3 regions of the Brachybacterium horti genome follow, and region 2 is predicted to be linked to each of the others. Evidence: riboswitches for the same ligand, from Rfam matches in the RefSeq annotation. Region 2 holds a riboswitch; each other region holds the start of a gene.

Region 1 (6,151 bases), on a different contig from region 2:
CGGCGGGGACGCCGCCGCGGCCCTGCGGCGCGCGGAGGAGGCCGGGCACGGCCACGTCGTGGTCACCGACTTCCGCGGCCGACCCATCGCCTGGCCCCACCGCCGCGCGCTCTCCCGGATGACGACGCTGCCCACCGAGCTCGACCCGGCGCTGCCCGTGGTGGGCTCCGGCGCCACGCTCAACGACGCCCTGGACACGATGCTCGTCTCGAGCGCGGGCGCGACCCTGGTCACCGGGCGCGGCGGCGTCTTCGAGGGCGTCGTCGACGTCGAGACGGTGATGGCCGCGATCTCCGCGGCCCGCGACGCCGCGGCCGAGCGTCCCAGCGATGCGCCCGTCGGCACCAACACCGGGGCCGTCGAGGCCGTGCCGGACGACGAGGCGGACGAGAGCCGCGAGGCGGCCTCCGATGTCTGAGACCTCTACGAGCACGGCACCCCCTTCCTCGCCCCCGGAGTCGGCGACCCCCGCCGCCACCGGGACCTCCGCCGCCGCAGAGGAGACCCGGCGCGGATGGCGCGCCCTCGGCGTGCAGATCGCGGTGCTGCTCGCGATCCTCGCGGGCTTCGCCGTCTGGCTCGCCGTCGCCCCGCTGAGCGACACCGAGCGCAACACCCTGAACCCGGCGACGCTGCTGAACCTCACCGGCCAGCACCTCGCCCTCACCCTCGTCTCGACCGTGCTGGTGCTGGTCATCGCGATCCCGCTCGGGGTCCTGCTCACCCGCAAGCCGTTCCGGCGGGTCGCCGAGCCGATCCTGGCGGTCGTGAACTTCGGGCAGGCGGCACCGGCCGTGGGCCTCATCGTGCTGATCGCCGCGCTCGTGCCGGACGGGTTCCGGGCCGCGGTGATCGCGCTCGTGCTCTACGCCGTCCTCCCCGTGCTGCGCAACACCATGATCGGGATCCGCGGCGTGGACCAGCGGCTCGTCGAGGCCGGCCGCGGGATGGGGATGACGGCGCTGTCCGTGCTGCTCCGCGTGGAGCTCCCGCTCGCCGTACCCGTCATGCTCTCCGGCGTGCGCACCGCCCTCGTGCTGCTGGTCGGCACCGCGTCCCTCGCCGCCTTCGTGAACGGCGGCGGCCTGGGCCTGCTCATCACCACGGGCGTGAACCTCTACCTGTTCACGGTGCTCATCGCGGGCGCCCTGCTCATCGCCCTGCTCGCCCTGATCGTGGACTGGGTGGGCCGGGTCGTCGAGCACATCGCCCGGCCGAAGGGACTGTGACCATGCCCCGCACCTCCTCCTCCCCCGCGACCTCCTCCGCGGAGCGATCCGGCGGCATCTCCCGCCGGCACCTCGGCGCCCTCGCCGGCCTCGCCCTGCTGCCCCTCGCCGGCTGCGGCCTGCGCCCCGCGACCGCCTACACACCGGACGTCGCCCCCGGCTCGATCACCCCCATCGAGGGCCTCCCCGCCGACGCCTCGCTCACAGTCACCGGCAAGAACTTCACCGAGCAGCTCATCCTCGGCAAGATCGGCGTGATCGCCGCCCGGGCCGCCGGGTTCCAGGTGGACGACCTCACCAACGTCCCCGGCTCCGTCCCCGTGCGCGAGCTCATGACCTCCGGCGACGCCGACATGACCTGGGAGTACACGGGCACCGCCTGGCTCACCTACATGGGCGAGACCGAGGGCATCCCGGACAAGCAGGAGCAGTGGGAGGCCGTGCGCGATGCCGACGTGGCCAACGGGCTCACCTGGCTGCCGCCCGCGCCGCTGAACAACACCTACGCCCTCGCCGTGCGCTCCGACGCCGTCGAGGAGCTGGGCGGCATCAGCTCCCTGAGCGAGATCGCTGACCTCCCCGTCGAGGACCGCACGATCTGCGTGGAGCCCGAGTTCAACTCCCGCGCGGACGGCTTGATCCCGCTGCTGAAGGAGTACGGCATCCCCCGCGACGCCGCCGACGGCGTCCCCGAGGAGAACATCTCGATCTACGACACGGGCGCCGTCTACACCGCGACCGCCCGCGGCTCCTGCAACTTCGGCGAGGTCTTCACGACCGACGGCCGCATCGAGAGCCTGGACCTGACGATCCTCGAGGACGACAAGGGGTACTTCCCCGCCTACAACGTCGCCCCGGTGCTCAGCACCGCGACGCTGGAGAAGCACCCCGAGCTCGCGGACGTCTTCGACCAGATCTCCCCCGCCATCACGGACGACGCCCTTCGCGCGATGAACCTGCGGGTGGACGAGGGCGGCGAGCTCCCGGCGGACGTCGCCTTCGACTTCATGGTCGAGCAGGGGTTCGTCACGCGCCCCTGAGCGGCCCCCTCCGGCAGGTCACCGCCGCACGGCCCCCGGCAGCCACCGCGACCCGAGCGCCGCGAGCCACGCCGCCGCGATCCCGATCACCGCGGCGAGCACGAGCTCGACGCCCCACAGCACGGGGCTCGGGATGCCGTGGTACATGACCGCCCACTGCGCGGGGAGGATCAGCAGGAAGCCCAGCACCAGCAGGTAGGTGAGCGGGCTGCGTCCGCGCACGATCAGCCAGCCCAGCAGCCCCACGGCCGGGCCGAGGATCGAGAGGTCCAGCATCCGCGGGAAGGGCTGCGGCAGGTCCAGGTCGCCCCGGAGGTACGGGATCACGAGGACCGTCCCGAGCAGGACGGGCACGACGACGACCGCCGCGGCGAGCGCCGCCCGCCACAGGGCGGTGGGCGCGAGGGCGAGACCTCCGGCGAGCACGAGCAGGCCGATCCCGAGCTGGAGGATGCCCTGGAGCCTCAGCAGCGAGTCGTCGTAGCCGACGAACCCGACCGGGGACCACTGCGAGAGCAGGTAGGAGCCGATCACGGTGGCGACGAGGGCCATGCCGTAGCGGGCTCCGTCCCGCCGTTCGCGACGGTCCGGAGCGCACACGGGCGCGCCGAACTGCGGCCCGTGGAAGCCGGGCCGGGGCTCGGGGAGGCCGGGCTGGGGCTGGGGCTTCGTCGCTCCTGGCGGTCCCTCCGACGGACGGCGCCGCCGGCCTTCCCGCTCCTGGGGTACGGTGCTCGCCGATCCCTCGGGTGCCCGTCGCAACGGGCTGAGATCGGACTGTCGCGGTCCGAGTACCGACCGAACCTGCCCGGGTCATGCCGGCGAAGGAAGAAGGAGAGCGACTGCATGTCCGCACGCCCTGAGAACTACCCCACCCACACCCTCGACCACCTCGAGGATCCCGAGCACGGCATCCGTGTGCCCGTCACCCGGATCACCCAGGACCCCGCCCCGAGCGGCGCGGAGAACCCGCCCGTGACCGTCTATCGCACCGCGGGCCCCGGCTGTGAGCCGGAGGAGGGCCTCGCGCCGCTGCGCGAGGACTGGATCCGCGGCCGCGGCGACGTGGAGGGCTACACGGGTCGCGGTCGGAGCCTCGAGGACGACGGCCGCAGCGCCGTGCGCCGCGGGGAGGCCAGCGCGGAGTGGCGGGGTGCGCGGCGGGAGCCGCTGCGCGGCCTCGAGGGCCGACGGGTCACCCAGATGCACTACGCCCGCCGCGGGGAGATCACCGCGGAGATGCGGTACGTGGCGCTGCGCGAGGGCTGCGACGTGGAGCTCGTGCGCAGCGAGCTCGCCGCGGGCCGCGCGATCATCCCCGCGAACGTGAACCATCCGGAGGCGGAGCCGATGATCATCGGCCGCGCGTTCCTCGTGAAGGTCAACGCGAACATCGGGAACTCGGCGGTGACCTCGTCGATCGCGGAGGAGGTCGCGAAGCTCGAGTGGGCGACCCGCTGGGGTGCGGACACCGTCATGGACCTCTCCACCGGGGAGGACATCCACACCACCCGCGAGTGGATCCTGCGCAACTCCCCCGTGCCGATCGGCACGGTCCCCATCTACCAGGCGCTTGAGAAGGTGGGCGGGGACGCGAACGCCCTGACCTGGGAGATCTTCCGGGACACGGTGATCGAGCAGTGCGAGCAGGGCGTGGACTACATGACGATCCACGCGGGCGTGCTGCTGCGCCACGTGCCGCTGACCGCGGACCGCGTGACCGGGATCGTCTCGCGCGGCGGTTCGATCCTCGCCGGCTGGTGCCTCGCCCACCATCGCGAGAACTTCCTCTACGAGCACTTCGACGAGCTCTGCGCGATCTTCGCCCGCTACGACGTCTCCTTCTCCCTGGGCGACGGACTGCGCCCGGGCTCCCTCGCGGACGCGAACGACGCCGCCCAGTTCGCGGAGCTCGACACGCTCGCGGAGCTCACGGCCCGCGCCTGGGAGCACGACGTGCAGGTCATGGTCGAGGGCCCGGGGCACGTGCCGCTGCACCTCGTGCGGGAGAACGTGGAGCGCCAGCAGGAGCTGTGCCACGGCGCCCCGTTCTACACGCTGGGCCCGCTCGTCACGGACATCGCCCCCGCGTACGACCACATCACCTCCGCGATCGGCGCCACCGAGATCGCCCAGTACGGCACGGCGATGCTCTGCTATGTCACGCCCAAGGAGCACCTGGGCCTCCCGGACCGCGACGACGTGAAGACCGGCGTGATCACGTACAAGATCGCCGCCCATGCGGCGGACGTCGCCAAGGGCCACGCCGGCGCCCGGGACCGGGACGACGCGCTCTCGAAGGCCCGTTTCGAGTTCCGCTGGCGGGACCAGTTCGGCCTGTCCCTGGACCCGCAGCTCGCGGAGGCGTACCACGACGAGACGCTCCCGGCGGAGCCCGCGAAGACGGCGCACTTCTGCTCGATGTGCGGGCCGAAGTTCTGCTCGATGCGGATCTCGCAGGACATCCGCGACACCTACGGGGACATGCCCGCCCAGGAGCGGATCGCGCTCGAGGGCATGGAGGCGAAGTCCCGGGAGTTCCGCGAGCAGGGCGGCACGGTGTACCTGCCCTCCCCATCGGTGCCCGCCCGCCCGTAGGATCGAGGGGTCCCCACCGGTGCCAGCGTCGGCAGCGATGCCCTGAACCACCCCGCGCTGGAGTCCCCGTTGAGCACCTCGACCCCCACCCTGCCGCCTGCGGCCCCCGCTCCCCTGCCCCCGGGCCGGCTGCGGCTGGTCATCCTCGCGATGGCGCTCGGCGCCTTCGCGATCGGCACCACCGAGTTCGCGTCGATGGGCCTGCTGCCGCAGATCGCCCGCTCGCTCGAGGTGAGCGTGCCGCAGGCGGGCATGCTCATCACGCTCTACGCGCTGGGCGTGGTGATCGGGGCGCCGCTCGTGACGATCGCCGCGGTGCGTGTGCCCCGGGCGAGGCTGCTGGTGGTGCTCATCGCGCTGATCGGCCTCGGGAACCTGGCCTCGGCGATCGCCCCGAGCTTCACCGTGCTCGCCCTCGCCCGCTTCGTGGCGGGGCTGCCGCACGGCGCGTTCTTCGGGGTCTCGGCGCTCGTCGCCTCGCGCCTGTCCCCGCCGGGGCGGCGCGCCCGCTCGGTGTCCCTCGTGATGCTGGGCCTGACGATCGCGACGATGCTCGGCGTGCCGGCGTCGACGGCGCTCGGGCAGTCGGTGGGCTGGCGCTCGGCGTACGTGATCGTGGTGGTGCTCGCGGCGGCGTCGACCCTCGCGATCTGGCGCCTGGTGCCGGAGCCGGAGGGCTCCACGGGCACCGGCTCGATCCGCGGGGAGCTGGGGGCGCTGCGCCGCGGCCGGGTGTGGTTCGGGCTCGGGATCGGCGCGATCGGTTTCGGCGGCATGTTCGCGGTGTACAGCTACGTGGGCGAGATCGTGCCGGGTGTGATGGGCCTCGGCGAGCGCGCCGTGCCGGTCGCGCTGTTCGTGTTCGGCGTGGGCATGACGGTGGGCAACGTGATCGCGGGCCGGCTCGCGGATCGCAGCATCTACGGGACGATCCTCCTGGGCCTCGTGGGCATGGCGATCACGCTCGCGATCTTCGCCCTGGTCGCCCAGCACGCGATCGCGGGGATGGCGCTGCTGTTCGCGATCGCGGTGACCTCGCAGCTCATGGGCCCGTCGCTGCAGCTGTTCCTGCTCGACGCCTCCCCGGACGCCCCCTCGCTCGCCGCGGCCCTGCACCACTCCGCGCTGAACATCGGCAACTCGCTCGGGGCGGCGCTCGGCGCGGCGGTGCTCGCGGCGGGCTGGGGCCTGCTAGCGCCGGCCTGGACCGGGGTGCTCCTCGCGGTGGCGGGCCTCGGGATCGCGGGCGCGTCGCTGCTGGTGCACCGGCGTTCGGTCGCGGCG
Region 2 (6,151 bases):
AGCCGCCCATGTCGACGTACCCGTAGGGGCTGCCCGGGCGGTCCGGGTTCACGTTCAGGCAGATCCCGGTCTTGCCCACCTTGCAGTTGCGGCAGCGGCCGCAGGCGATGTTGAAGGGGACCGAGACCCCGGCGGTCAGGAAAGGACGAGGTCCGGAGGTTTTCCCTCCGGACATGACGGAGCGCCCGCCGGATCGTTCCGACGGGCGCTCCGAGAGCTGTGGGGCTCCGGGGCTCAGGCGCCCTGGATGTTCACGGCGGTGAGGCCGCGATCGGTGCGCTCGACCTCGAAGGAGACCTTCTGGTTCTCCTCGAGGTTGCGGTAGCCGGAGCCGGTGATGTTGCTGAAGTGGGCGAAGACGTCGTCCGAGCCGTCGTCGGGGGCGATGAAGCCGAAGCCCTTGTCGGCGTTGAACCACTTCACGGTGCCAGTTGCCATGTTCCTGTAATCCTTCGATGTCGTCGGCCGGGTCTCGGCCAATGATGCCTGCCGCCGGAAGACGCTCCGCCGACGACGTGGACCCCGATCAGGGTCCGGCGACACGCCGCGAACGATGTGCCGAGCACTAGGTTCGCAGACTTTTGCCCCGGATGCGAGCATGATTCCCCGATTGTTCATCGAAGGAGACCGATCGCTCGGTCCCGACCGTTCGGAAGCGACCGATCCGAACAGAGTGGCGGCGCACGCCTGCGACGGCCAGCTCAGGCGTTTCCGAGGCCCTTGACGAGCGTCTCCGAGGTCTCGGTGGCCGTCCGCCCAACGCCCCCGTCGTCCACGTACTCGTAGGAGACGGTCTCGAGCTGGCCGGTCCCACGGTAGCCGCGTCGCTCGTAGAGCCGTCGGGCGCGCGGGTTGTCCAGCCCCACGGCGCAGGCGATCCGTCCGCGGGGCCGCGCGAGCTCCTCGGCCGCCTCCATCAGCCGGCTGCCGACGCCTCGGCCCCGTGCCGCCGCATCGACGCTGAGGTTCTTGAGCAGAGGGAGCTCCCCCTCGTCCACCTCACAGGAGCCGACGGGGACCTCACCGCTCCAGGCGATGAGGAAGGTGCTCTCCCCTCGCCCCTGGCGCGCCGCCGCATGGCGGGCGAAGCCCCGTCCCGGCGGCTCGCGCGCCGCGAGCAGCGCGACGTCGGCCGGGGTGCAGCGACTGATCTGGACCGGGATCTCCATCCGTCCATCATCCCGGAGGTGTGCCCGTCGTACGGTGCCGTCATGGCGCTTCCATCTCGGGACTCCGATCGCGACTTCAGCGCGTACAACGCCGCGCAGGCCGGGCGCCCGCCACGCCCGCTGGCCCGGCGAGCGCTGGCCGCGCTCCGCGAGCGGGTGCCTGCGCCGCGGCGACCGTTCGCCATCGACCTCGGCTGCGGCGCCGGGATCGAGTCCCGGTTCCTCCCGGAGAACGGGTGCGAGGTGCTGGCGATCGACAGGGATCCGAGCGTGCGCCCCGTGCTCGACGCGCTCGCACAGACGCTGCCGAAGCGATGACCCGCGATCTCGACGTGATCGAGATCGTCGAGGAGGAGCGGGACGGCGGCTCCTTCTCCGGGCCGAAGCACTGGAACACCTACCAGGTCATCGCCCGCCGCTGAGCGCCGTCACCGCTCCTCGGCGAGCGCGACCGCGTCGAGGTCCCCGTCGAGGTCCGCGGGCGCGAGGCGCGGGCCGAGCCGGGCGCCGAGGATCAGCAGCGCCGCCCCGAGCACCATGAGCAGCAGCACCGAGCCGCGGGGGCCGGTGATCCCGGCGAGCAGCGGCAGGTAGAAGGGGTACAGGGCCGGCAGCACGAGGGAGAGGCTGTAGGCGGAGCCGTACCCGGTGGAGCGCACGACCGTGGGAAACCGCTCGGAGAGGTACGCGGAGACCGGGCCGTAGGCGGCGACGGTCACCACCTGCAGCAGCGCCGCGCAGAGCGCCGCCCGGGCGAGGCTCCCGGAGCCGACGGCCGCCCACCACAGGGGTGGCCCGAGGAGCAGGGCGGCGATCCCCCAGAGCGTGAGCAGTCGGCGCCGGCCGACCACCGTGGAGAGGTGCCCGGCGAGCGCCATCGCGAGCGCCTGGGCGACGGAGGCGATGCCCATGGCGAGCGCGACCTCGGTGGCGGCGAGGGCGCCGCCCTCCCCGAGCCGCGCGGTGAGCAGCAGGACCGTCGTGTTCGTGAGCAGCCAGAGCCCCGTCATCATGACGAAGGCCTGCCGGAAGGCGCCGGACCAGCGGCCTGCGAGCACCTGCCGGACGCCGCCGCGCACCGGTGGCGTCGTCTCCGTGCCCGGCGCGTCCCCGTCCGGCCCGGCGCGGCGGGTGATCGGCGCGTCGACGACGTGCGAGCGGTAGTACAGCAGCATCCCCAGCGAGAGCAGCGCGCCGACGACGAACAGCAGTCGCCAGCCCCAGACGGCGTACTCCTCCGGACCGAGGACCAGCAGCAGCGTGGCGGTCGCGAAGGCGATCGCTCCCTGCGCCCACGGCGCCATCGAGAGGATCAGGCCGCTCATGAGGCCGCGGCGGCGCGGCGGCGACCACTCCATGGCGAGCGGGATCGCGGCGGAGTACTCCCCGGCGACGAAGATGCCGCCCAGGAAGCGCAGACCGAGGATCAGCGCGATCGTGCCCGCGCCCAGCAGCTCGTGCGTGGGCATCGCGGCGATCAGCAGCGCGCACCCGGCGGTGCCGGCGATCGCGACCTGCGTGGTGCGGGTGCGGCCCAGGCGGTCGGAGATCCGGCCGAAGACGACCCCGCCGACGGGCCGGCCGAGCATCATCGCGATGACGACGATCGCGCCGGTCGCCGCCGCGACCCCGGGGCCCGCGACCGTGGCCAGCGCCGGGGTGAGCGCGGTGAGCGGCAGGAACACGTGGACGTTGTCGATGAAGTTCCCGACCACGCCGGCGCGGAGCGCGGCACGCCCCGAGGGCGGCAGACGGTCCGGCGGGCCGACGGGGCCGGGGTGCTCGACCTCGTCGATGGTGGGTGCATCGGTCGCGGGCAGGCGCGAGCGCATGGCGGACATCCCTTCGTCAGTACGAGCTGCATCAGGTTCCACGGGTGTGATCTCAGCGCCGGCGGCGCACCCCGTGTCCGCGATCGAGTATCCCAGGCGCGGGTCGCGCCGGGTCGACGTGTCCACGGAGATCTGAGGTCAGGGCCACGGAACCAGGGGGACGCCGTGCAGCCGGCGCCCGGTTGCCCTGGACGCCGACCACGGGCGAGTGCCTGACGCCTGCCTGCCCTGAACGGCGTCAGCAGAGCCGCGGGCCCTCAGCGCACTCCATCGCCCCAGCAATGAAAGCCTTCTCCTCCGCCGCCGTCGCCGGTCGCCCCGGCAGTTCCCGGAACCACTCCTGGCGCAGCGTGCTGACCAGCTTCTCCCCCGGCTTCCACCAGAATCCCGACAGCCGATGGAACAGGAACGCCTCCGCCCGCTCCTTGATGACGCGAACCTTGATCCCGTTCTCCAGATACGCGACGGCTGCGGCGACTGCCTCCCCCGCATTGCCGTAGTCCAGGATCTCCCATCCCGTGTACTCCCACGGGCCGATGAGGATCTCCGCCTCGTCACCGTCTCGGGGCGCTGTCGAAGGGCAGGAGAGCATCCGGATGCGGATCGGCCACGTGGCGGTGGCGGGTGAGCTGATGAGGACCTCGTGTTCGGCAGTCTCGATGACATTGGACTCCGGGCCGCTGCGACGCCTGATGACCTCGGACTCGCTCAGGGGGTCGAGGGGATCCTCGCCGTCGTCGGCGAAGAGTCGGAGCTCCACGTCCGGGAGCTCGACGTCAGGCTCACCGCGCAGCGCGGAGAGGACCAGGGAGACGACGAAGACGACCAGGAGGACCGGAAGGACGATCGGGAGCATCACGATCACCGCGCCGAGCATGAGAACGGCCAGGACCGCGTCGAAAAGGCAGTTGCCGACGCGGTGTGCCCAACTCCCCATAACGACCTCCCGCTCTCCACCTCATGACGATGCAGGTCCTATGGTGGCCTGCCGCCCAGCTCCCCACTCGCCGCCCTCAGCCGATCTCGTCCGGCCAGCTCCCCGGCATCGAGCCGTCCTCGGCAGCGGGCACCATCCCGCGGTAGCCGGTGACCGTCTCCCACCGGTCTCCGCGGGCACGGAGGAACAGGTAGACCTCACCGGCGTCCTCGATCCCGGTGAGGGCGTCGCGGCTCTCCCCGCAGCTGTACGGCAACGAGAGCACCTCGATGCTCGTCCCCTCACCATCCGCCGGGGCTCCGGAGACCCACTCGGCGACCTGCACGGTCCACAGCGGCACGTCGTACAGCTCGTAGCGACCCGTCGCGGGCGGACCGTCGACCGTGCCGCGCACGACGGCATCGGACTCCGCCGCCGCGTCCTCGGGCGTCTCCAGGGAGATCCAGTCGATGCAGCTCGCGGCGGTGACCTCGTCCTCCGGGCGCGTCGCCGGGCCGTCGCAGCCGCTGAGGCCGGCCGCTCCGGCGAGCGCGGCGAGGAGGGTGCGTCGGCGGACCATGGGCCCATGGTGCACCTGCCGGGCACCGTCGAGGAGGTCCGTGACCGCATCGCAACCGTGATCGCGCACTGGCCGTGGCCTGGCTCGATAGCGTGCAGGGATGACCGCTGACGTCAACGCCTCCCCGTCCCTCGACCTCCGTGACGTGGAGGCGTTCCTGCGCGTGCCGCGGGTCTCCGCGATCGCCGCGGGCCCGGCCGGCCGGGCGGTCGCGGTGGTGCAGGAGGCCGACGAGCGCCTCTCCCGCCTGGTCCCCTCCATCTGGGAGCGCACGGTCGGCGCCCCGGCCCGGCGGCTGACGGTCTCGGAGAAGGGCGAGTCCTCGCCGCGCTTCGCGCCGGACAGCTCACTGCTGTTCACCTCCTCCCGTCCCGATCCCACAGGGGACGCACCCGAGGGGACGACGGCGATCTGGCGGCTCCCGCTCACCGGGGAGGCGCAGGTGCTCGCGCACGCGCCGGGTGGGCTCGAGCTGCTCGACGTGGCCGGCGACGGCACGATCCTCGCCGCGACGAGCGTGCTGCCCGGGGTGAGCCTCGAGGAGGACGCCGAGGCCCGCGCGGCGCGGAAGGACGCGAAGCGCACGACGATCTGGCACACGGGCATGCCGATCCGGCAGTGGGACCACGAGCGCGGCGACTCCTCCCGCCACCTCCTGATCGTCACCGCGCAGGGCGAGCTGCGGGACCTCACACCGGACGCCGGCACCCTGCCGCTGCACACGGCCTCCGCCGTGCTCTCCCGTGACGGGCGCACCGTCGTCACCGAGTGGACCGAGCGGATCGCCCGCGGCGAGACCCGCACCGGCCTGGTCCGCATCGACGTGGCGACCCTCGAGCGCACGGCGCTGCTCGAGGCGACGGACGAGCACGGCTACGACTCCCCCGCGCTGTCCCCGGACGGCCGGCTCCTCGCCGTCACCCGCTCCACCGTCTCCACCCCGACGGACACGAGCTACGGGCGCCTGGAGATCCACGACCTCGAGGGCGGCGGCGTGGTCGCGGTGGACCTCGGCGACCTCACCGCCGGGCAGGTGGTGTGGCAGGCCGACGGCGGCACGCTGCTCGTGAGCGGGGACCTGCACTCCTCCGGAGCGGTGCTCGCGGTCGACCCCGCGACCGGTGCCGTCTCCACGCTCGCCGACGGCGGCGTGTTCTCCTCCCTCTCCCCCGCGGAGGACGGCTCCGTGCTCGCCCTGCGCAGCGATGTGGCGACGCCGCCCCGCCCGGTGCGGATCACCGCGGAGGGCGTCGTGGAGCTGCCCGCGCCGGGCGCCGTCGGCCCCCTGCCCGGGACCCTCGAGAAGGTGCGCACCACCGTGGACGGTGTCGAGGTGCCCGGGTGGCTGTGCACGCCCGCCGGGGCGAGCGCCGAGGATCCCGCGCCCACGCTGCTGTGGGTGCACGGCGGCCCGCACTCCTCCTACAACGCGTGGAGCTGGCGCTGGTGCCCGTGGCTGTTCACCGCCCGCGGCTACGCGGTGCTGATGCCGGACCCGGCGATGTCCACCGGGTACGGGGACGCGGGGCTGAACCGCGGCTGGCCGCGCCGGCCCGACGTCGTCCTCGCCGAGTGCGAGGCGCTGCTGGACCTCGTGCTCGAGCGGCCCGAGCTCGACGGGACGCGCACGGCGATGCTCGGCGCGAGCTTCGGC
Region 3 (6,151 bases), on a different contig from region 2:
GCGGCCGGCGCCTGTCCCTCACCCCGCCTGGTCAGCGGCGCATGCAGGCCGGCACACCCGCCCCGGGGAGCGGCGCCCGGCGGCACGGTCTCACGGCGCGGGACGGCTGAGCACGGACGTGCTGCGGTAGTCCTTCGCCGGTCCCGTGACCTGCCAGGTCAGGGACCAGCGAAAGGCGCCCGACAGCTCCATCCGACCCCGGTACACGTCGCGACCGCACAGGTGCACGAGCGGCGCATCGACCTCCCAGCGGTGGAAGGGCGCACCGTCCGGAAGGTGCACCGACCACCCGTCGTCCCCTGCCCGGAGGATCCGCAGCACGCGGGAGACGGGCGCACGGTGGCCGTCGGCCCGCTCGAGCCGGCCCTCCTCCTGCCAGCGCACCTCCCCGACGCCGGTCCGCTCGAGCACTGTCGTGCCCGTCACGTGCAGCAGAGCGCCCGAGCGGTGGTCCTCGATGCGGCGATCGAGCGACCAGCTGCCGAGCAGCTCGAGCGGGGAGAGGGGCATCCGGTCACCCCCGGTCCACGGGATCCGCGAGCGGCGCGGCGAAGAAGTCCCGCTCGTGCCGCACGGAGACCAGGAAGGCGGTGCGCATGGCCTGGCGCACCGGGCTGCTCGCCCGTGCCGCGCAGGCCGTGACCAGCTCGATCGCGCGGAGCGTCTCGGCATGGAAGTCCGGGTCGCCGTAGGTCGCGAGCCAGTCCCCGTAGGGATGCCCCGCCGTCCCGGCGCGCGAGAGCCTGGCGCCCACGTCGTCGTAGATCCAGAAGCAGGGGAGCAGGGCCGCCGCGAGCTCCTCGTAGCGGCCGCGTGCCGCGAGGGCCAGGAGGTGGTCCACGTAGGCGCGGGTGGTCGCATCGGGCTGGGCCGCGAAGAGCTCCTCGGGGCCCAGGTGGCCCGCGTGCAGCTCGGTCTCCGCGGCGATCGCGCCCTGGGCGGCCCCGGCCCAAAAGACCTGCTCCCCGGCGGAGGGCGCGAGGGTCGACGCGGCGGCGAGGGCCCGCGAGTACTCCCGGAGGTAAAGCGCGTCCTGGGCGAGGTAGCGGTGGAACGCGGGGCGGGGGAGGCTGCCGTCGGCGAGGCCGCGCACCACGGGCAGCGCGTCGATCTGCGTGCGCAGCTCGGCGGCCGCCTCCCACCACTCCTCGGCGATCGTCGCCGCGGCCGGGGCATGGGTGCCGGCCGCCTCCCACAGCGCCGCGAAGTGGGAGACCGGCCCGCTGCCGCGCCCCACCTCGAGGGAGTCCGCGGCGGCGATCGCGCCCGCGAGCCAGACCTTCGCCCCGCGCACGGCGCCGGCCCAGTCCTCGCCGCGGCCGCGGAGGGTCGCGATCGCGGAGGAGAGCGAGCAGCCGGTGCCGTGCGTGTTCCGCGTCGCGATCCGCGCTCCGGGCAGCTCGGCGAGCACCCCCTCGGGGCCGACGAGGGCGTCGGGGGAGTCCGGCCCGCTCAGATGACCGCCCTTGGCGAGCACGAGCACCGCGTGGCGGGCGGCGAGCTCCTGCGCCTGGGCGAGGGCCTGCTCCCAGGTGCTCGCCTCGGGCTGCTCGGCGAGCACGGCGAGCTCGGGGAGGTTCGGGGTGACGAGGTGCGCATGGCGGAGCATGTCCCGCAGCGCCTGCTCGGCGGAGTCGTCGAGCAGGCGGTCTCCGCTCGCGGCGACCATGACCGGGTCGAGCACCACCACCGGGGGTCGCACGTCGTCCAGCCAGGCGGTGACCGTGTCGATGATCGTGCCGTCGAAGAGCATGCCGATCTTCACGGCGTCGATCGTGACGTCCTCGCTCACCGCCCGGAGCTGCGCGTCGAGGAAGGCGGGCGGCGGCACGTGGACCTCGCGCACGCCGCGGGTGTTCTGGGCGACGAGCGCGGTCGTCGCGGCCATGCCGTAGCCGCCGTTCGCGGCGATCGACTTGAGATCCGCCTGGATGCCGGCGCCGCCGGTGGGGTCGGTGCCGGCGATGCTGAGGACGCGGGGGACGGGGCGGCTCATCGGGCGTCCTCCCAGGCGCGGCGCAGCTCCGCCGCCGCGTCGAAGGGGGAGGGGGAGGAGCAGATCGCGGAGACGACGGCCGCGCCGTCGAGCCCCCCGCGGCGCAGGGCGGGCAGGTCCGCGGCGCTGATCCCGCCGATCGCGACGGCGGGCAGGGCGGTCGCGGCGGCGACGGCGGCGACGCCCTCGACCCCGATCACGGCGGGGGCGTCCGCCTTCGTGGTGGTGCCGTGCACGGCACCGATGCCGAGGTGGTCCGCACCGGCGGCCTCGGCCTCGCGGGCCATGGCGGCGGTCTGCGCGGAGACGCCGATGACGGCGTCCGGCCCGAGGATCCGGCGCACCAGGTGCGCGGGGAGGTCGGACTGGCCGACGTGCACCCCGGTGAGGCGCACGCCGGACTCCCGGGCGGCGAGGACCACGTCGAGGCGGTCGTCGACGATGATCGCGACCGACGGGGGCAGCGTCTCCGCGAGGGCCGCGCAGAAGGCGAGCGTGTCCCGGGTGGGGAGCTGCTTGTCGCGCACCTGGACGGCGGTGACGCCACCGGCGACGGCGTCCCGCACGGCGGTGACGGGGTCGTGGCCGGCCCGCTCGAGCTGGGGGCGGTCCACGACGAGGTAGAGGGAGAGATCGACCGCGGGACGGGCGTTCATCGTGGTCATCGCACCTTCGCCTGGTCGCGGACGTCCTGGGCGGTCAGCGCGTGGAGCCCGTCGAGGAGCCCGACGGCGAAGGAGCCGGGGTGCTCGGCGGTGCGGGCGGAGCGCTCGGCGGCGAGGGTGAGCACGGTCGTCGCGGCGACCGCGGCGACGAGGCGGTCCTCGACCACGGCGGCGAAGGCCGCGGTGATCCCGCCGAGCGCGCAGCCGGCGCCGGTGACCTTGGTGAGCAGGGGGCTGCCGGTGGCGACGCGCACCACCCGCTCCCCGTCGGTCACGAGGTCCACCGCGCCGGAGACGGCGACGACGGCGCCGGTGCCGCGGGCGAGGGACGTCGCCGCCTCGTGGGAGTCGTCGGCGGAGTCGATCGAGTCCGCGCCGCGGCCGCCGGCGGAGAGCCCCGCGAGGGCACGGATCTCGGAGGCGTTGCCGCGGATGATCGCGGGCCGCTGGCTCACGAGGCGCTCGGCGAGGGTCGTCCGCACGGGCAGGGTCCCGACCGCGACGGGGTCCAGCACCCAGGGGGTGCCGGCGGCGCGCGCGGCGGCGACGGCCTCGACCATCGCCTCCCGCTGCTCGGCGCCGGCGGTGCCGAGGTTCACGAGGACGCCGTCGGCGATCCCCGCGAAGATCCCGGCCTCCTCGGGCACTGCGACCATGGCGGGGGAGCCGCCCACGGCGAGCAGCGCGTTCGCGACGAGGTTCGTGGTGACCACGTTGGTCAGGCACTGCACGAGGGGGATCCGCGAGCGGACCTCCTCGAGGGCGGCCGCGAGGGCGGCCGGGTCGGTGGGGGCAGAGGCGTGCGCGAGTGTCATGGCGACATCCCTTCGCTAGTCCGAGCTAGATCAGGTTCGACGGGTGTCATCTCAGCCCGGTGCTCGGGCACCCCGTGTCACTGCAGGCCACCGTACGTGATCGCCGCCCGCGCGGGGGCGGCGTCCGCGGCCGGGCGGCCGACGTCGCCCCCGGAGGGGAGAGCCTCAGGCGGTGCGCAGGCCGCGCCGCACGAGGAGCAGGCACAGCGCGCAGAGCACCACGAGCATCGAGAGCGAGGCGGGATAGGCGAGCAGCGGCAGCAGCGCGGCGAGGATCGTGGGCAGCAGGAACCCGAGGTAGGCGAGGGCGTAGTAGACGCCGGTGAGCCCGGCGAGGTCCTCCGCCGTCGCGATGCCCTGCACCTGCAGCAGCCCGGCGACGACGAGGGTGCCGTAGGCGGCGCCGAGCACCATCGCCACGAGGATGCCGAGGACCGGGCTGCCGATCGCCGTGGCGATCACCGCGAGCACCAGACCGACGCACATGGCCGCCTGGCCAACGGGCAGGGAGCGGCCGCCGGTGAGGCGGTCCAGCCGCGGCACGAAGGACTGCACGACCGCCCCGGTGCCGAGGGTGAGCACCGTCAGTGCCGTCGCGTACAGCGTCGCGCTCTCGCCGAGGTGACGCTGCACGCTCGCGGGGATGACCGCGTAGGCGACGCCGGCCGCGCCGAAGATCCACGGCGCCGCGGGGACCACGGCGCGGGTGAAGCGGCGGTGCCCGGCGGCGGGCACGCGGAGGTCCTGCCACCAGTGACCGGCGGCAGGCCGCTCGACGTGACGGGTCTCCGGGGCGAGCAGGAGCAGCGGGGTCGCGAGCAGGGAGAGGCCGCCGTGCACGAGATAGGGGAGGACCTCGGGGAGCGGGGCGAACTGGGCGAGCAGGCCGCTCGCCCCGGCGCCGAGCGCGAAGCCGAGGGTGAGGGTGAGGGACGGGCGGCGGGCGCCGGCGACGGCCGGGGCGCCGATCTCGTACGGCGGCGCGGAGAGCTCCTTCATCCAGGCCGTGCCGACGGACATGGCCGCGCCCACTCCGAGACCGGCGAGCACCCGGCCCAGGCACAGCAGCGCGAAGACGTGGGGGCTCGCGGCGAGCAGCGCGCTGCCGAGCACGGTCGCGGCCATGCCCACGAGCATCACGGGGCGGCGGCCGTGGCGGTCGGAGAGCGCGGCCGCGACGAGCAGGCCGGGGGCGAGCCCGGCGACGTAGGTGCCCAGCAGGAGGTTCGCCTGCCAGGCGGCGTAGTGGCCGACGGACTCGTAGACGTGCAGGAGCGGGGTGAAGTGGTTGCCGCCCCAGGCGAGCAGGAAGGTCGCGGGGACCACGAGCCTCCAGGGGGCGCGGATCGCGGTGCGGCTCATCGTGCGCCCCCGTCGAGCTCGTAGGCGTCCTCGACGTGGGCGCGCAGACGCTCGGCGAAGGCCGCGGGGTCGCCCGCGGCGAGGAGCGCGGCGAGCTCCTCGTGCTCGGCGAGGAGGGCGGGCATGGTGCCGCTGCGCTCGTCGAGGACGGCCGCAGTGAGGCGGGCGAAGCGGGGGCCGAGGTCCTCGCAGATCCCGGCGACGACGCTGTTGTCCGCGGCGGCGATGAGGGCGAGGTGGAAGTCGAGGTCCGCGGCGGCGAAGGCGAGCGGGTCCTGGGCGGTCGCGGCGGCGCGCTGCTGGGAGAGCAGCTCCGCGAGCTCCTCGGCGAGGGCGGGGATGGCGTCGGGCCTCGAGAGGAGGGCGGCGCCGGCGGAGGCCTCGAGCATGGTGCGCACGGCGATCAGCTCCCGGCGCTCCCGCGGCGTGACGGTGGTGACCAGGGCGCCCTTCTTGGGGAGCAGGCGCACGAGGCCCCAGCGCTCGAGCTGCAGCATGGCCTCGCGGGCGGGGGTGCGGCTGATGCCGGTGGCCTCGGCGAGGTCGTTCTCGCGCAGCAACTCGCCGGCGGGCAGATCGCCCTCGACGATGCGACGGGCGGCCTCGGCGGCAGCGCGATGGGCGAGGGTGCCCCGGTCGGGGTTCCTCCAGGGAAGTGCGTAGGCGATGTTCACGTCCCCGACCCTAGGGGATGCATGCATCAAAGGATGCATCGGGGTGAGGAGTGAGACTCCGGTCGGCGGGCCGATGGCCGGTGCCTGCGGGCGGCCCGGGTGCACCGGACCCCCGGGGAGCGGGGCTCCCCGGGGGTCCGGTGCTGAGATGACGGGCAGGGCCCGCCGGGTCTCAGAGGGTGCTGGCGAAGGGGTCGAAGTCCGCCGGGACCGGCGGGACCGCGCCCACCGAGCTCGCGACCGTGACGAACTCGCCCGAGGCCGCGGACTCCTCGGCCGAGAGCATGACGTCGAGCACGTGGTAGCCGAGCTCGCCGCTCGCCACGTGGGGACGGCCCTCGCGGATCGCGCGGACCATGTCCAGAAGGCCCAGGCCGCGGCCCACGACCACGCCCTCCTGCGGGACCTCGATCCACTCCTGCTCCGGCGGCTTCTCGCCGAAGGACTCGAAGGGCTTCACGTAGGCGATCCGACCCTCGAACTGGTTGGGGTCGGGGACCACGAGGGAGCCCTCGGTGCCGTGGATCTCGACGATGCCCTGGCGGGCGAGCGGCGAGTCGAAGCTGACCAGGGAGGTGCCGGTCTGGCCGGCCTCGAACTGGGTGAGCACCGAGATCGTCGAGGGGACCTCGACGGGGA

What was found. Region 2 has a riboswitch for thiamine pyrophosphate ahead of ACYVAP_RS01435 (MFS transporter). Riboswitches for the same ligand answer to the same signal wherever they lie in the genome.
Region 1: another riboswitch for thiamine pyrophosphate. It lies ahead of thiC (phosphomethylpyrimidine synthase ThiC); the one in region 2 lies ahead of ACYVAP_RS01435 (MFS transporter).
Region 3: another riboswitch for thiamine pyrophosphate. It lies ahead of thiM (hydroxyethylthiazole kinase); the one in region 2 lies ahead of ACYVAP_RS01435 (MFS transporter).

The regions. Positions count from the first base shown of each region.
Region 1 is NZ_BAAHAM010000004.1:195,879-202,029, forward strand. Features, by position in the region: gene ACYVAP_RS13765 (ABC transporter ATP-binding protein) at 1-418, shown strand, start outside; gene ACYVAP_RS13770 (ABC transporter permease) at 411-1,229, shown strand; gene ACYVAP_RS13775 (glycine betaine ABC transporter substrate-binding protein) at 1,232-2,269, shown strand; gene ACYVAP_RS13780 (hypothetical protein) at 2,288-2,821, opposite strand; TPP riboswitch at 3,007-3,116, shown strand; gene thiC (phosphomethylpyrimidine synthase ThiC) at 3,116-4,867, shown strand; gene ACYVAP_RS13790 (MFS transporter) at 4,937-6,151, shown strand, end outside.
Region 2 is NZ_BAAHAM010000001.1:286,108-292,258, forward strand. Features, by position in the region: partial or broken gene ACYVAP_RS01415 (hypothetical protein) at 1-238, opposite strand, end outside; gene ACYVAP_RS01420 (cold-shock protein) at 235-438, opposite strand; gene ACYVAP_RS01425 (GNAT family N-acetyltransferase) at 702-1,169, opposite strand; gene ACYVAP_RS01430 (hypothetical protein) at 1,212-1,487, shown strand; gene ACYVAP_RS01435 (MFS transporter) at 1,598-3,010, opposite strand; TPP riboswitch at 2,993-3,085, opposite strand; gene ACYVAP_RS01440 (hypothetical protein) at 3,240-3,866, opposite strand; gene ACYVAP_RS01445 (hypothetical protein) at 4,015-4,497, opposite strand; gene ACYVAP_RS01450 (alpha/beta fold hydrolase) at 4,598-6,151, shown strand, end outside.
Region 3 is NZ_BAAHAM010000003.1:41,188-47,338, reverse strand. Features, by position in the region: gene ACYVAP_RS09630 (DUF6314 family protein) at 91-510, opposite strand; gene ACYVAP_RS09625 (bifunctional hydroxymethylpyrimidine kinase/phosphomethylpyrimidine kinase) at 515-1,996, opposite strand; gene thiE (thiamine phosphate synthase) at 1,993-2,661, opposite strand; gene thiM (hydroxyethylthiazole kinase) at 2,658-3,476, opposite strand; TPP riboswitch at 3,467-3,561, opposite strand; gene ACYVAP_RS09610 (MFS transporter) at 3,642-4,838, opposite strand; gene ACYVAP_RS09605 (GntR family transcriptional regulator) at 4,835-5,512, opposite strand; gene ACYVAP_RS09600 (Gfo/Idh/MocA family protein) at 5,685-6,151, opposite strand, start outside.